Regions from separate parts of the Buttiauxella agrestis genome, predicted to be linked through region 2. Evidence: predicted binding sites of a transcription regulator. Region 2 holds the regulator's gene; each other region holds the start of a gene.
The links. Region 2 encodes CRP, which controls carbon source genes, mostly activating them, when cyclic AMP is high. Its sites were predicted from a motif close to ATGTGANNNNNNTCACAT; they were not measured.
Positions count from the first base shown of each region.

Region 1: the regulator CRP is predicted to act here: its motif matches at 1,753-1,770, upstream of epd (erythrose-4-phosphate dehydrogenase).
Region 3: the regulator CRP is predicted to act here: its motif matches at 1,605-1,622, upstream of glpT (glycerol-3-phosphate transporter).
Region 4: the regulator CRP is predicted to act here: its motif matches at 1,792-1,809, upstream of DY231_RS19215 (glycoside-pentoside-hexuronide (GPH):cation symporter).

Region 1 covers NZ_UIGI01000001.1:779,269-782,450, reverse strand. Annotated here, with positions in the region: gene pgk (phosphoglycerate kinase) at 1-491, opposite strand, end outside; gene epd (erythrose-4-phosphate dehydrogenase) at 541-1,560, opposite strand; gene DY231_RS03825 (nucleoside/nucleotide kinase family protein) at 1,875-2,582, opposite strand; gene DY231_RS03820 (MltR family transcriptional regulator) at 2,579-3,088, opposite strand; gene glpX (class II fructose-bisphosphatase) at 3,104-3,182, opposite strand, start outside.
Region 2 covers NZ_UIGI01000001.1:382,178-385,359, reverse strand. Annotated here, with positions in the region: gene DY231_RS01805 (phosphoribulokinase) at 1-125, shown strand, start outside; gene DY231_RS01800 (OsmC family protein) at 156-560, opposite strand; gene crp (cAMP-activated global transcriptional regulator CRP) at 875-1,507, shown strand; gene DY231_RS01785 (YccS/YhfK family putative transporter) at 1,600-3,182, shown strand, end outside.
Region 3 covers NZ_UIGI01000001.1:3,499,260-3,502,441, reverse strand. Annotated here, with positions in the region: gene glpA (anaerobic glycerol-3-phosphate dehydrogenase subunit A) at 1-1,458, opposite strand, end outside; gene glpT (glycerol-3-phosphate transporter) at 1,696-3,054, shown strand; gene yfaE (class I ribonucleotide reductase maintenance protein YfaE) at 3,144-3,182, opposite strand, start outside.
Region 4 covers NZ_UIGI01000001.1:4,075,892-4,079,073, forward strand. Annotated here, with positions in the region: gene aroP (aromatic amino acid transporter AroP) at 381-1,739, shown strand; gene DY231_RS19215 (glycoside-pentoside-hexuronide (GPH):cation symporter) at 1,917-3,182, shown strand, end outside.

The sequences.
Region 1 (3,182 bases), 400 kb from region 2:
CCTGCACAAGCGATGTCTGCAAATTTGCCAACGCCGTGAGTAGAAGCCTGTGCACGGTGCGCAGTACCGAAAGCGTCCATTACGAATACGTCACACAGTGCAGCGTATTTTTTAGACAGGGTTTCGTCGTCTTTCTTTTCGCCTTTGTTGAAGCGAACGTTTTCCAGAACAACCAGTTCACCCGCAGCAACTTCAACGCCGTCGAGGTAATCTTTAGCCAGACGAACCGGAGCAGACAATTTGTCTTTCAGGTAGTTAACAACCGGCAGCAGAGAGAATTCTTCGTTGTACTCGCCTTCAGTCGGACGACCCAGGTGAGAAGTTACCATCACTTTAGCGCCTTGCTTCAGGGCCAGTTCGATAGTAGGCAAAGATGCACGGATACGTGCGTCAGATGTCACTTTCCCTTCTTTAACTGGTACGTTCAAATCTGCACGGATCAGAACACGCTTTCCAGCCAGATCCAGATCGGTCATCTTAATTACAGACATGGTGAATCCTCTCGTTGATTCTTAAAGTTTTGCGGACGCTTTATGCGCCTTACCTGAAACCACTTGCGGCCATGACTAACGTCGTGTCGAGCATTCGGTTAGCAAAGCCCCATTCGTTATCACACCAGACTAGAGTTTTAATCAGATGTTGCCCACTGACCCGGGTTTGTGTGCCGTCAACAATGGCACTGTGCGGATCGTGGTTAAAATCAGTCGAGACCAACGGTAATTCCGTATAGTCAACTATACCATGAAATGAATCCCGTGCTGCTTTTTGCAGCAACTTGTTGACTTCATTGGCATTAACTGCATTTTTCACCGTCACGCTTAAATCGATTGCCGTGACATTAATGGTCGGAACACGTACCGCAATTGCTTCAAAACAGTCGTCAAATTGCGGGAAAATACGTGTGATACCGGCAGCAAGACGCGTATCAACAGGAATAATAGACTGGCTGGCTGCACGGGTGCGGCGCAAGTCCGGGTGATAGGCGTCGATAACTTGTTGATCATGCATGGCGGAATGAATCGTGGTGACGGTTCCCCACTCAATACCCCAGGCATCATCAAGCAATTTGATAATCGGAATAATGCAGTTTGTGGTGCAGGAAGCATTGGAAACAATGCGATGCTCAGCAACCACACTTTCATGATTCACACCGTAAACGACGGTGGCGTCGAGGTCGTTACCGCCAGGATGGGAGAAGAGGACTTTTTTGGCCCCGGCTGCCAGATGCGCTTCACCGTCTGCACGGGAGCCAAACACACCGGTACAATCCAGCACCACATCTACACCCAGTTCACGCCACGGTAAATTTTCGATTTCCGGTTCGTGCAAAATACGGATGGTGTCATCACCGACCCATAACTGGCTGCGTTCCTGACGCACGTCCCAGGCGAAGCGACCATGGCTGGTGTCGTATTTCAACAGATGCGCCATACCCGCAGCATCAGCCAGTTCATTGATTGCCACGACGGTAATTTCCGCACGGCGCCCGGATTCGTACAATGCACGTACCACGTTGCGCCCAATGCGACCGAAGCCATTAATTGCTATGCGAACGGTCATATCTCTCCTGCCAGAATCCCTGAGACTAAGTGGCTGACAGAGTAATCCAGCTATCGCCTGAGGGGAATCCTCGCACTCTCGAAACTGCAATTGTTTGCTCAATTGTCGAACATTCATTCGACTGAAACGCTTCAGCCATGTTAAGCGATAAGCGGAATAAATGGAACGTTACCCCAGTACAGGCAACCGATCTTCTGACGCAGGTCACATTTTTGATGGAATAACTGCAACGACAAATGCGCAAAGGACGAATAATAACCAGGGAGAATCAAGCGTGATAAAAAGGCCGGGCCGTTTTAAAGACCCGTTCCCTTTCAGCTTCGATGATAGCCGCCCTGATCGTCCATACGTAACGGCATGTCTGCGGGCTGGCTGTTTTCCAGCACACGCAATACATTCGGCCCGTCAGTCGCCTGGAAAAAGGCTTCGGCTTGTTCCCGGGTCAAACCCCCACGGACTTTTCTGCCAATCAGGCGCTCTGAGAGCATGTCAGGCGCAGCTGAAATGAAGACTGAGTAATCGCAATGTTCGCGTAGCGCTTGCCATTCTGGCTGATTGAGCAGCAACCAGTTTCCTTCGACCACCACAATCGGCGCTGTTACCGCAATCGCGTTTTCCACCGGATCGTGCAAATTACGATCGTACTGCGGCCAATGGCTTTCGGGCTTATGCAAATCACGCAACGCATCCGTCAGTTTCTGCACATTAAAGGTCTGCGGCGCACCTTTATGCTGCCTGAGATTGAATGCCTGTAGATAATCGTTGTAGTGGTGGAATCCATCCATCGGCAACGCCTGAATGGCAGTCAATCCAGGTTCTTGTGCGGACAAATATTCCCAAAATGCCACCAGCGTCGATTTTCCGGTTCCCGGCGGGGCGGCTAAAAACACCACCAGTCGGCGGCTTAACTGCTTTTGCTTCTCGGCTAATTGCTTAAGCAACGGCTTATGCAATGCGTCGACTTCTTCGTCGTTAAAATGGGCTTGAGTTTCTAATCCATTTATTATCAATGTGACATTCACCAGACTAGCTCCTTCAATAATGAAGTCACTGCCAGAGATAACGCCGTTTTCACCAGATTCCCATAACGCACTTCGGAATAAATAGAGAAGTCCGAATACTTCATGCTTTTAATTGCATTAAACAGCGTTGCGTTTTGGGTAATTGAATTAAGGTTCGCAATGAAATCGTAAGTAACATCATCATGAAACTGTATGGTTTCTTTGCTGTGCTGCACGAAATCACAAAACTGGCTAAAACAGGTAATATCGGCATACAGCCATTTATCCATTTTCCCCAGGGCGTAAATCAAGCGCAGCGCAACGTCGATATCATCAAGCGGCCCGCTTCTGGCAAGTAAAGGCTTAACGGCGTACTCGACTATCTCTTCATCATTATCAACAAATAACGAAGGCAGAAATTGCCTGATTCCTGAAAGCAAAATATCGTGAGCGACACTCATAAACGAGGCCAGTGAATTTTGCGCTTCCAGCCGCTCAAGCACATCATCTTCGTTCAACGTGGTCATCAATAGCTCAGTACATTAAAGGTGATGTAGGGAGTCTATAATATTACAAGTGCGCTCTATACCATTAATCAAGAGCGTTTGTGTGCGTACTACC
Region 2 (3,182 bases):
AAGGCTCATTTATTTCCCACATCAATACATTGGTGGTGCCGGGCGGCAAGATGGGACTGGCAATGGAGTTGATCATGACGCCGTTAGTTAAGCGCCTGGCGGAAGGTCGGAATATCAATAATTAGGGCGGCTAAACACCGCCCTTTTACTTCACTCTAGCCTTCAATCACTTCGTAGCTATGGGTGATGTTTACGGCTTTTTCCAGCATCAACGCAACAGAGCAGTACTTCTCAGCAGACAAGTCTACAGCGCGTGAAACCGCATTATCTTTCAACTCTTTGCCTGTCACGATGAAATGCAGATTGATATGTGTGAACAGACGCGGGGCTTCTTCGCGGCGCTCAGAGGTCAGTTTCACTTCACAATCCGTCACGTTGTAGCGGCCTTTTTGCAAAATAGAAACCACGTCGATTGCGCTACAACCACCAGCGGACATCAGAACCATTTCCATCGGACTGGGTGCTTTATCGCCAGAATTACCGTCCATCAGAATCTGGTGTCCAGAAGCGGACTCCCCAAGGAAGGTTAACCCTTCAACCCACTTCACTCGTGCTTGCATGTTACTTCTCCCGTTGAAAAAATTGTCTTTCAGAGTACGCAGATTCAGCAAATCTGGCAATGGAAGGCGACCTGCGTCAAGCTGAAACGAGACAATAGGAGACACTTGTCAAAAGCTATGCTAAAACAATCCAGATGCTACATCGATACATTGACGTTATGCATGTATGCAGAGGACATCACTAATTACAGGCAGCAAGAATGACTTGCATGCCATCTCCCCAAGGTGGGGAATATTCTAATACTTGCAACGCCAGACAGGATGTTTAGCGTCCTGTCGTTGGTAGCCAGTTATAAAACAGAGGATAACCGCGCATGGTGCTTGGCAAACCGCAAACAGACCCGACTCTCGAATGGTTCTTGTCCCATTGCCACATTCATAAGTATCCATCGAAGAGCACACTGATTCACCAGGGTGAAAAGGCTGAGACGCTGTATTACATCGTCAAGGGTTCTGTGGCTGTTCTGATCAAAGATGAAGAGGGCAAGGAAATGATCCTCTCCTATCTGAATCAGGGCGATTTCATTGGCGAGTTAGGGCTGTTCGAAGAAGGTCAGGAACGTAGTGCCTGGGTTCGTGCTAAAAGTGCCTGCGAAGTGGCTGAAATTTCATATAAAAAATTCCGCCAGCTCATTCAGGTCAATCCAGACATTTTGATGCGCCTGTCTTCCCAGATGGCTCGCCGTCTGCAAGTGACATCTGAGAAAGTCGGTAACCTGGCATTCCTTGATGTGACTGGTCGTATCGCGCAGACACTGCTGAACCTGGCTAAACAGCCTGATGCAATGACCCACCCGGACGGTATGCAGATTAAAATTACCCGTCAGGAAATCGGTCAGATCGTGGGTTGCTCTCGCGAAACCGTTGGTCGTATCTTGAAAATGCTGGAAGATCAAAATCTGATCTCTGCTCACGGTAAAACGATCGTCGTTTACGGCACTCGTTAATCTCCGTCTCAAAAATGGCGTGTTGCTTCATAACACGCCTTTTTTGTCTCTAAAATCTAACCCCTGCGGTAAAAAGGGATTAAATAAGACTTATGTGGCGTCGGCTTATCTACCATCCTGAAGTTAACTACGCACTGCGGCAAACGCTGGTGCTGTGCCTTCCGGTGGCAGTAGGTTTGCTCTTTGGCAATCTCCAGTCCGGCCTGCTTTTCTCTTTAGTCCCTGCCTGCTGCAACATTGCAGGGCTTGATACCCCCCATAAACGCTTCTTCAAACGCCTGATCGTCGGCGGTAGTCTGTTTGCCGTCAGCAGTTTGATCATGCAGCTTTTGTTGCTTTATACCTCCGTGCCGTTGCCGGTGATATTGGCCGTGATGGCGCTATTGCTGGGCGTCACAGCCGAAATCAGCTCCCTGCACGCTCGTCTGCTTCCCGCCTCACTCATTGCCGCCATCTTTACACTCAGCATGGCCGGGAATATGCCCATCTGGAAGCCCATGCTGCTGTATGTCAGCGGTACAATTTGGTACGGCGTGTTTAACTGGTTTTGGTTCTGGATGTGGCGCGAGCAGCCACTGCGTGAATCATTAAGCCTGCTCTATCGCCAACTGGCAGAGTACTGCGAAGCCAAATACGGGATGCTCACGCAGCATACCGATCCTGAAAAAGCGCTGCCTCCGCTCCTGGAGCGGCAGCAAAAAGCCGTTGACCTGATCACGGTCTGCTACCAGCAATTGCACATGCTGGCGGCGAACCAGCAAAATGGCTACAAACGCTTGTTACGTGCGTTTCAGGTCGCTCTGGATTTACAAGAACACATTTCCGTCAGCCTTCACCAACCTGCCGAAGTGCAAAAACTGGTTGAGAAAAGCCACGCTGAAGCCGTGATTCGCTGGAACGCGCAGACCATTGCGGCGCGTTTACGTGTGCTGGCTGATGACATTCTTTATCATCGGTTCCCACAGCGTTTCACGATGGATAAACAGATTGATGCCCTCGAGAAAATCGCACGTCAAAATCCGGATAACCCGGTTGGGCAATTTTGTCATTACCACTTCAGTCGGATTGGCCGTGTTTTACGCACCCAGCGCCCGTTATATATCCGTGATTTGATGGAAGACCGGCAGCGTCGTTTGCCACTTTGGGCAGCACTGAAAAGCTATTTGTCTTTGAAATCCGCCGCGCTGCGTAACGCCGCCAGATTAGGTGTAATGCTGACCATCGCCAGTATTTTGGGGGGGTTTTTACATCTGCCCAAACCTTACTGGATTTTGATGACGGTAATGTTTGTGACGCAAAACGGCTATGGCGCGACCCGGGTGAGAATTCTTCACCGGTCGGCAGGCACGATTGCAGGTTTGGCGATAGCGGGCATCGCACTGCACTTCCACTTTCCGCAAGATATCGCGCTGGCCGCGATGTTGGTCATTACGCTGGTCAGCTATTTGTTCATTCGTAAGAGTTACGGCTGGGCGACAATTGGCTTTACCGTCACGGCGGTTTACACCCTGCAACTGATCACCCTCAGCGCCGAGCAGTACATCGTCCCGCGCTTAATAGATACGTTGCTCGGCTGCCTGATTGCCTTTGGTGGCATGGTATGGCTGTGGCCACAGTGGCAAAGTGGTTTGCTGCGCCAGAACGCCCACGATGCTCTGGAGCGCGATCAAGATGC
Region 3 (3,182 bases), 3.1 Mb from region 2:
GCCAAAACGTTGTAATAAACCGGCGGCGCGACAGGCGCAAAGTTCCCCCTGGCAAGTCCCCATTCCCACGCGGGTGCGGCGGCGTAAATCGCCAAGATTACTGACGGCCAAATTGTTAACCGCGTAACGGACTTCGCCTGCGGTGACGGCTTCACACTCGCAAACCAGGCTGTTGCTTAGACGATCCCCGGCCAATAGCTGCCCGGCGCGGTCGCCATGACGCCAGACCGCCGAGCGCCGGATGGTGAGGGGTAAAGAAATGACTTTGCTCAGGGTTTCTTCCGGAGAGCTTCCTGAGCCTGGAAGCGGCTCCGTTGCGGTGGTGCAAGCCTGGGTATTACCGAGCTTTTCACAAACCGCGTTCGTCGCCCATTCGGCCATCAGGCGATATGTCATCAGTTTGCCGCCGGTGATGGTGATAAACCCTTCCATCCCGTCGCGCTTTGCGTGATCAAGCAGCACGATTCCTCGGCTGGCGTTGCGTCCGGTCGGATCGTTGTCGCTTGCCACCAGCGGGCGTACCCCTGCGTAAGCGCGCAGAATACGAGTCTCCGCGAGTTTTGGCGCAAGTTTCGAGCCTTCACGAATCAGGATATCGACCTCTTGCGGCGTGACGCGCATATTGTCGATTTGGTCATATTCAATGGGCGTGGAAGTGGTGCCAATCAGTGAAATCGTATCGCCGGGCACCAGAATATCGGCGTCAGCAGGTTTGCGGCAGCGGTTGATCACCATGTTATTGATGCGATGGCCAAGAATGAGCAGCGAGCCTTTTGCGGGCAGCATCCGCACGCGCAAATCAGCATATTCCGCGATGTGCTGGCCCCAAATCCCGGCCGCATTCACCACTACGCTTGCGTATAAATCGTGCTGTTGTTGGGTTTGGTGGTTATAGACGCGCACCCCACAAACCCGATCGCTGTTGCGAATCAGACCGGTAACTTCCTGGCCGGTGAGAATTTCAGCGCCGTGTTCTCTGGCATCCAGCATATTGGCGGCGGTCAGGCGGAAGGGGTCGACGGTGCCATCAGGCACGCGCACCGCGCCAATCAATTCAGGGTTTGCGGCGGGTTCCAGGTGTAATGCTTCTTTGGGTTCGATGCGTTGAGCGTCTATTCCTGCGTCCTGGCAGGAGGCGATAAAAATAGTCTGGAGAGATAAATCGTCTTCGGGAAGGGTGATAAACAAGCCGTCGGTGCGTTCGATGCAATGGCGAGCGATACGTTTGAGGATGCGGTTTTCTTCAATGCATTCTCTGGCCGATTCGCTGTCCGTCATGGCGTACCGCGCGCCGCTGTGGAGTAAGCCGTGGTTTCGCCCCGTCGCCCCGGTGGCGATATCGTGTCTTTCGAGCAGCAGCGTTTGCAACCCGCGACGGGCGCAGTCGCGAGCAATTCCCGCACCGGTTGCGCCACCGCCGATAATAATGACATCCCTCTCTTTGCGTCCCGTCGCCATGCTCTGCTCCTGAAGAATTCTCTTGAACACAATTGAGCCACAAATCAATTTTAAAATGTTTGATATCGAGCAAATTCGAGCATAAATCGAAAGTAAAGTGTGATGTTATGCACCTTTTCGATAGTTTGTAATAAAAATGTAATATGTTGTGGGGTGTTTCACACTAACTCACCCCGATAATCCTTAACATGCGCTCGCAAATGAACATGGCTTATAAACCCTGCCACGGAGGCATTTATGCTAAGCATTTTCAAACCCAGCGCGCACCAGCCCCGGCTAAAGAACGAGCACATTGACCCAACTTATAAACGCCTGCGCTGGCAAATTTTTATGGGGATTTTCTTCGGTTACGCGGCCTATTACCTGGTGCGTAAAAACTTCACGCTGGCGATGCCGTACTTGATTGAGCAAGGTTTCTCGCGGGGGGATTTAGGATTCGCGCTTTCCGGTATTTCTATCGCCTACGGCTTTTCAAAATTCATCATGGGGTCAGTCTCTGACCGCTCGAATCCACGCGTTTTCTTACCCGCCGGTTTGATTCTGGCGGCAGCCGTGATGCTATTTATGGGGTTTGTGCCATGGGCGACATCCAGCATCGCGGTGATGTTCGTGCTGCTGTTCCTGTGTGGTTGGTTCCAGGGAATGGGCTGGCCGCCGTGTGGGCGCACCATGGTGCATTGGTGGTCCAAGAAAGAGCGTGGCGGAATTGTATCTGTATGGAACTGCGCACATAACGTGGGCGGTGGTTTGCCGCCGCTGCTGTTCTTACTCGGGATGGCATGGTTTAACGACTGGCACGCGGCACTTTATATGCCAGCCTTTGCGGCGATTCTGGTGGCGCTGATTGCCTTTGCATTAATGCGCGACACCCCGCAATCCTGCGGCTTGCCACCCATCGAAGAGTACAAAAACGATTACCCGGACGACTATAACGACAAAACGGAAGAGGAGCTGACGGCTAAACAGATTTTTATGCAGTACGTGTTCCCTAACCGCCTGCTGTGGTACATCGCCATTGCTAACGTTTTCGTCTACTTGCTGCGTTACGGCATTCTCGACTGGTCGCCAACGTATCTGAAAGAAGTGAAGCACTTTGCGCTGGATAAATCCTCCTGGGCTTATTTCCTTTATGAATACGCAGGGATCCCAGGGACGCTGCTGTGTGGCTGGATGTCGGATAAAGTGTTCCGCGGCAACCGTGGCGCAACCGGTGTGTTCTTTATGATTCTGGTGACGATTGCGACCATTGTTTACTGGCTGAACCCGCCGGGTAATCCGGGTGTGGATATGGCGTGTATGATTGTGATTGGCTTCCTGATCTACGGCCCGGTGATGCTGATTGGTCTACATGCGCTGGAACTGGCACCGAAAAAAGCCGCGGGAACGGCAGCGGGCTTCACTGGCTTGTTTGGTTATCTCGGTGGGTCGGTCGCCGCGAGCGCCATTGTGGGTTATACCGTTGATTTCTTCGGCTGGGATGGCGGCTTTATGGTGATGATCGGCGGCAGTATTATGGCCGTGATTCTGCTGCTGGTGGTGATGGTGGGTGAGAACAAACATCATCAGGAAATGAAAGCCAGAGAAAATAGCCAGTAGCCAGGTCAAATGAATGTCGGATGTCGCTACGCTAATCCGACCTACGAAAAGCCGTTGTAGGGTGGATACGCGCAAGCGTCATCCACCCTTTACATCTCTATTTCAATATCGCCGTGCGCCTGGCAGCA
Region 4 (3,182 bases), 3.7 Mb from region 2:
TGCACAAATGTCACATTTACTCACATGCAGACGCATTTAACTTTTACGAAACAGCAAAAAGTGCCTTTTCTTGCAAATTGAACCGATTCATCAGTTTAAAATATGAATATTAATTCAACGTTCTCGCTTAAATTGAAGAAATAACACGCGAAATAAATAACGTGATCGATCTGACGATTGATTTCTTTTTATTCAACTCGTCACGACAAGAATAGAAAGCAGGTGCAAACACTGGCGCTTACCACTATTCTTTGCGCTGCGGAAGTCTGGTTTGCAAAATACTGGAATTAAAAACCGTAAAATAAAGACTACACATTACGGAATCACAAACTTACAGAGGCGCGTTCAGCGCCCTGAATATGACCACATGAGGTTAAACGATGGAACAAGGCGACACGCTTAAACGCGGCCTTAAAAACCGCCATATACAGCTCATCGCGCTGGGTGGAGCAATTGGGACAGGCCTGTTTCTTGGCAGTGCGTCTGTTATCCAGTCCGCCGGACCAGGGATTATTCTTGGTTACGCGATTGCAGGCTTTATTGCCTTCTTGATCATGCGTCAGTTAGGCGAAATGGTCGTTGAAGAGCCTGTGGCAGGTTCATTTAGCCACTTTGCTTACAAATATTGGGGCGGTTTCGCCGGTTTCGCTTCTGGCTGGAACTACTGGGTGCTGTATGTATTAGTTGCCATGGCAGAATTAACCGCCGTCGGTAAATACATTCAATTCTGGTATCCGGAAATCCCAACCTGGGCTTCTGCTGCTGTTTTCTTTGTCGTGATCAACGCCATCAACCTGACTAACGTAAAAGTGTTTGGTGAGATGGAGTTTTGGTTCGCCATTATTAAAGTCATCGCTGTTGTTGCCATGATTGTGTTTGGTGCCTGGTTGCTGTTTGGCGGCCATGCTGGCCCGCAGGCGACTGTGCGTAACCTTTGGGAACAAGGCGGGTTCTTGCCACATGGCTGGACCGGGCTGGTGATGATGATGGCAATTATCATGTTCTCCTTCGGTGGACTTGAACTGGTGGGGATTACTGCTGCCGAAGCCGATAACCCGCAGGTCAGTATCCCTAAAGCGACCAATCAGGTTATCTACCGTATTCTGATTTTCTATGTGGGCTCCCTGGCAGTTCTGCTGTCTCTGATGCCGTGGACTCGCGTTACCGCTGATACCAGCCCGTTCGTACTGATCTTCCACGAACTGGGTGATACTTTTGTCGCAAACGCGCTCAACGTGGTCGTGCTGACCGCCGCACTGTCCGTTTATAACAGCTGTGTTTACTGCAACAGCCGTATGCTGTTTGGTCTGGCTCAGCAAGGCAATGCGCCGAAAGCATTCCAGAAAGTCGATAAGCGTGGCGTGCCGGTTAACACCATCCTGGTTTCTGCGCTCTTCACCGCACTGTGTGTACTGATCAACTATCTGGCACCCGCAGAAGCCTTTGGTTTGCTGATGGCGCTGGTTGTCTCTGCACTGGTGATTAACTGGGCGATGATTAGCCTTGCGCACATCAAGTTCCGTCGTGCAAAACAGCAACAAGGTGTGAAGACTCGCTTCCCAGCGCTGTTCTACCCGATGGGTAACTACCTTTGCCTGCTGTTTATGGCGGCGGTGCTGGTTATCATGGCAATCACCCCAGGCATGGCCATCTCCGTATGGCTAATTCCGGTTTGGGTTGTGATCCTCGGCATTGGTTATTTCATCAAACAGAAAAACCTGAAAAGCGTTAAAGCGTAATTCTCTCTTCTGCTAAAAGCGCCCCGATCGAGCCTTCGCTCATCGGGGCGCTTTGTTATCTGCCTCACATTTCACCCTCGATGGCAGGATCGTCCATCTCTGTGACGGTTCTCTGCTGTGCAATTCCGACTTATTCTGCCAATACTCTTGTCCATATACTGGTCAGGAGCATTTCCAATGGAAAGCGGCAAATTATCTATTAAAGAAAAGATTGGCTACGGAATGGGTGACGCCGGGTGCAACATCATCTTCGGCGCCATTATGTTGTTTGTTAACTATTTTTATACCGACATTTTTGGGCTCGCCCCAGCACTAGTGGGAGTTATGTTACTTTCCATCAGAGTGATTGATGCGATAACCGACCCTATTATGGGTGCGATTGCTGACAGAACTCAGACCCGATGGGGGCGTTTTCGTCCATGGATTTTGTGGATGGCGGCACCCTTTGCCTTCTTCAGTTACCTGATGTTTACCACGCCTGACTGGGCTTACAGCAGCAAAGTTATCTATGCGTTTGTCACTTACTTCCTGCTTTCATTAACCTATACCGCAATCAACATTCCCTATTGCTCACTGGGAAGCGTGATTACCAACGATCCGAAAGAACGCGTGGCCTGCCAGTCGTATCGCTTTGTCATGGTTGGCATTGCGACGTTGATTCTTTCGCTTTCCCTGTTGCCGATGGTTGACTGGTTCGGCGGCGGTGATAAAGCCAAAGGCTATCAGATGGCGATGGGCATTCTGGCGGTGCTCGGAATGTGCATGTTCCTGTTCTGTTTCTCCACCGTCAGAGAACGTGTTCGCCCGGCGGTACCGAGCAATGATGACCTGAAAGCTGACCTCAAAGATGTGTGGAAAAACGACCAGTGGGTGCGCATCCTGCTTCTGACGCTGTGCAATGTCTGCCCTGGTTTTATCCGCATGGCGGCAACCATGTACTACGTCACCTGGGTAATGGGCCAAAGCACCAGCTTCGCCACCTTGTTTATTAGCCTTGGCGTGGTTGGCATGATGGGCGGCAGTATGCTGGCGAAAGTCCTGACTGACCGCATCTGCAAACTGAAAGTGTTCTTCTGGACCAACATCGTCCTGGCGATTTTCTCCAGCGGTTTCTACTTCCTCGACCCGCACGCCACCACACTGATTGTGGTGATGTACTTCCTGCTCAATATCCTGCACCAAATCCCGTCGCCGCTGCACTGGTCGCTGATGGCTGACGTTGATGACTACGGCGAGTGGAAAACCGGGAAACGCATCACCGGTATCAGCTTCTCGGGGAACTTATTCTTCCTGAAATTAGGGCTGGCGATTGCCGGAGCCATGGTCGGTTTCCTGCTTTCCTGGTACGGTTACGATGCGGGCGCGAAACAACAAAGCCCTGAATCAATTAACGGTATTGTGATGTTGTTTACCATCATCCCAGGCGTTGGGTACCTGATTACC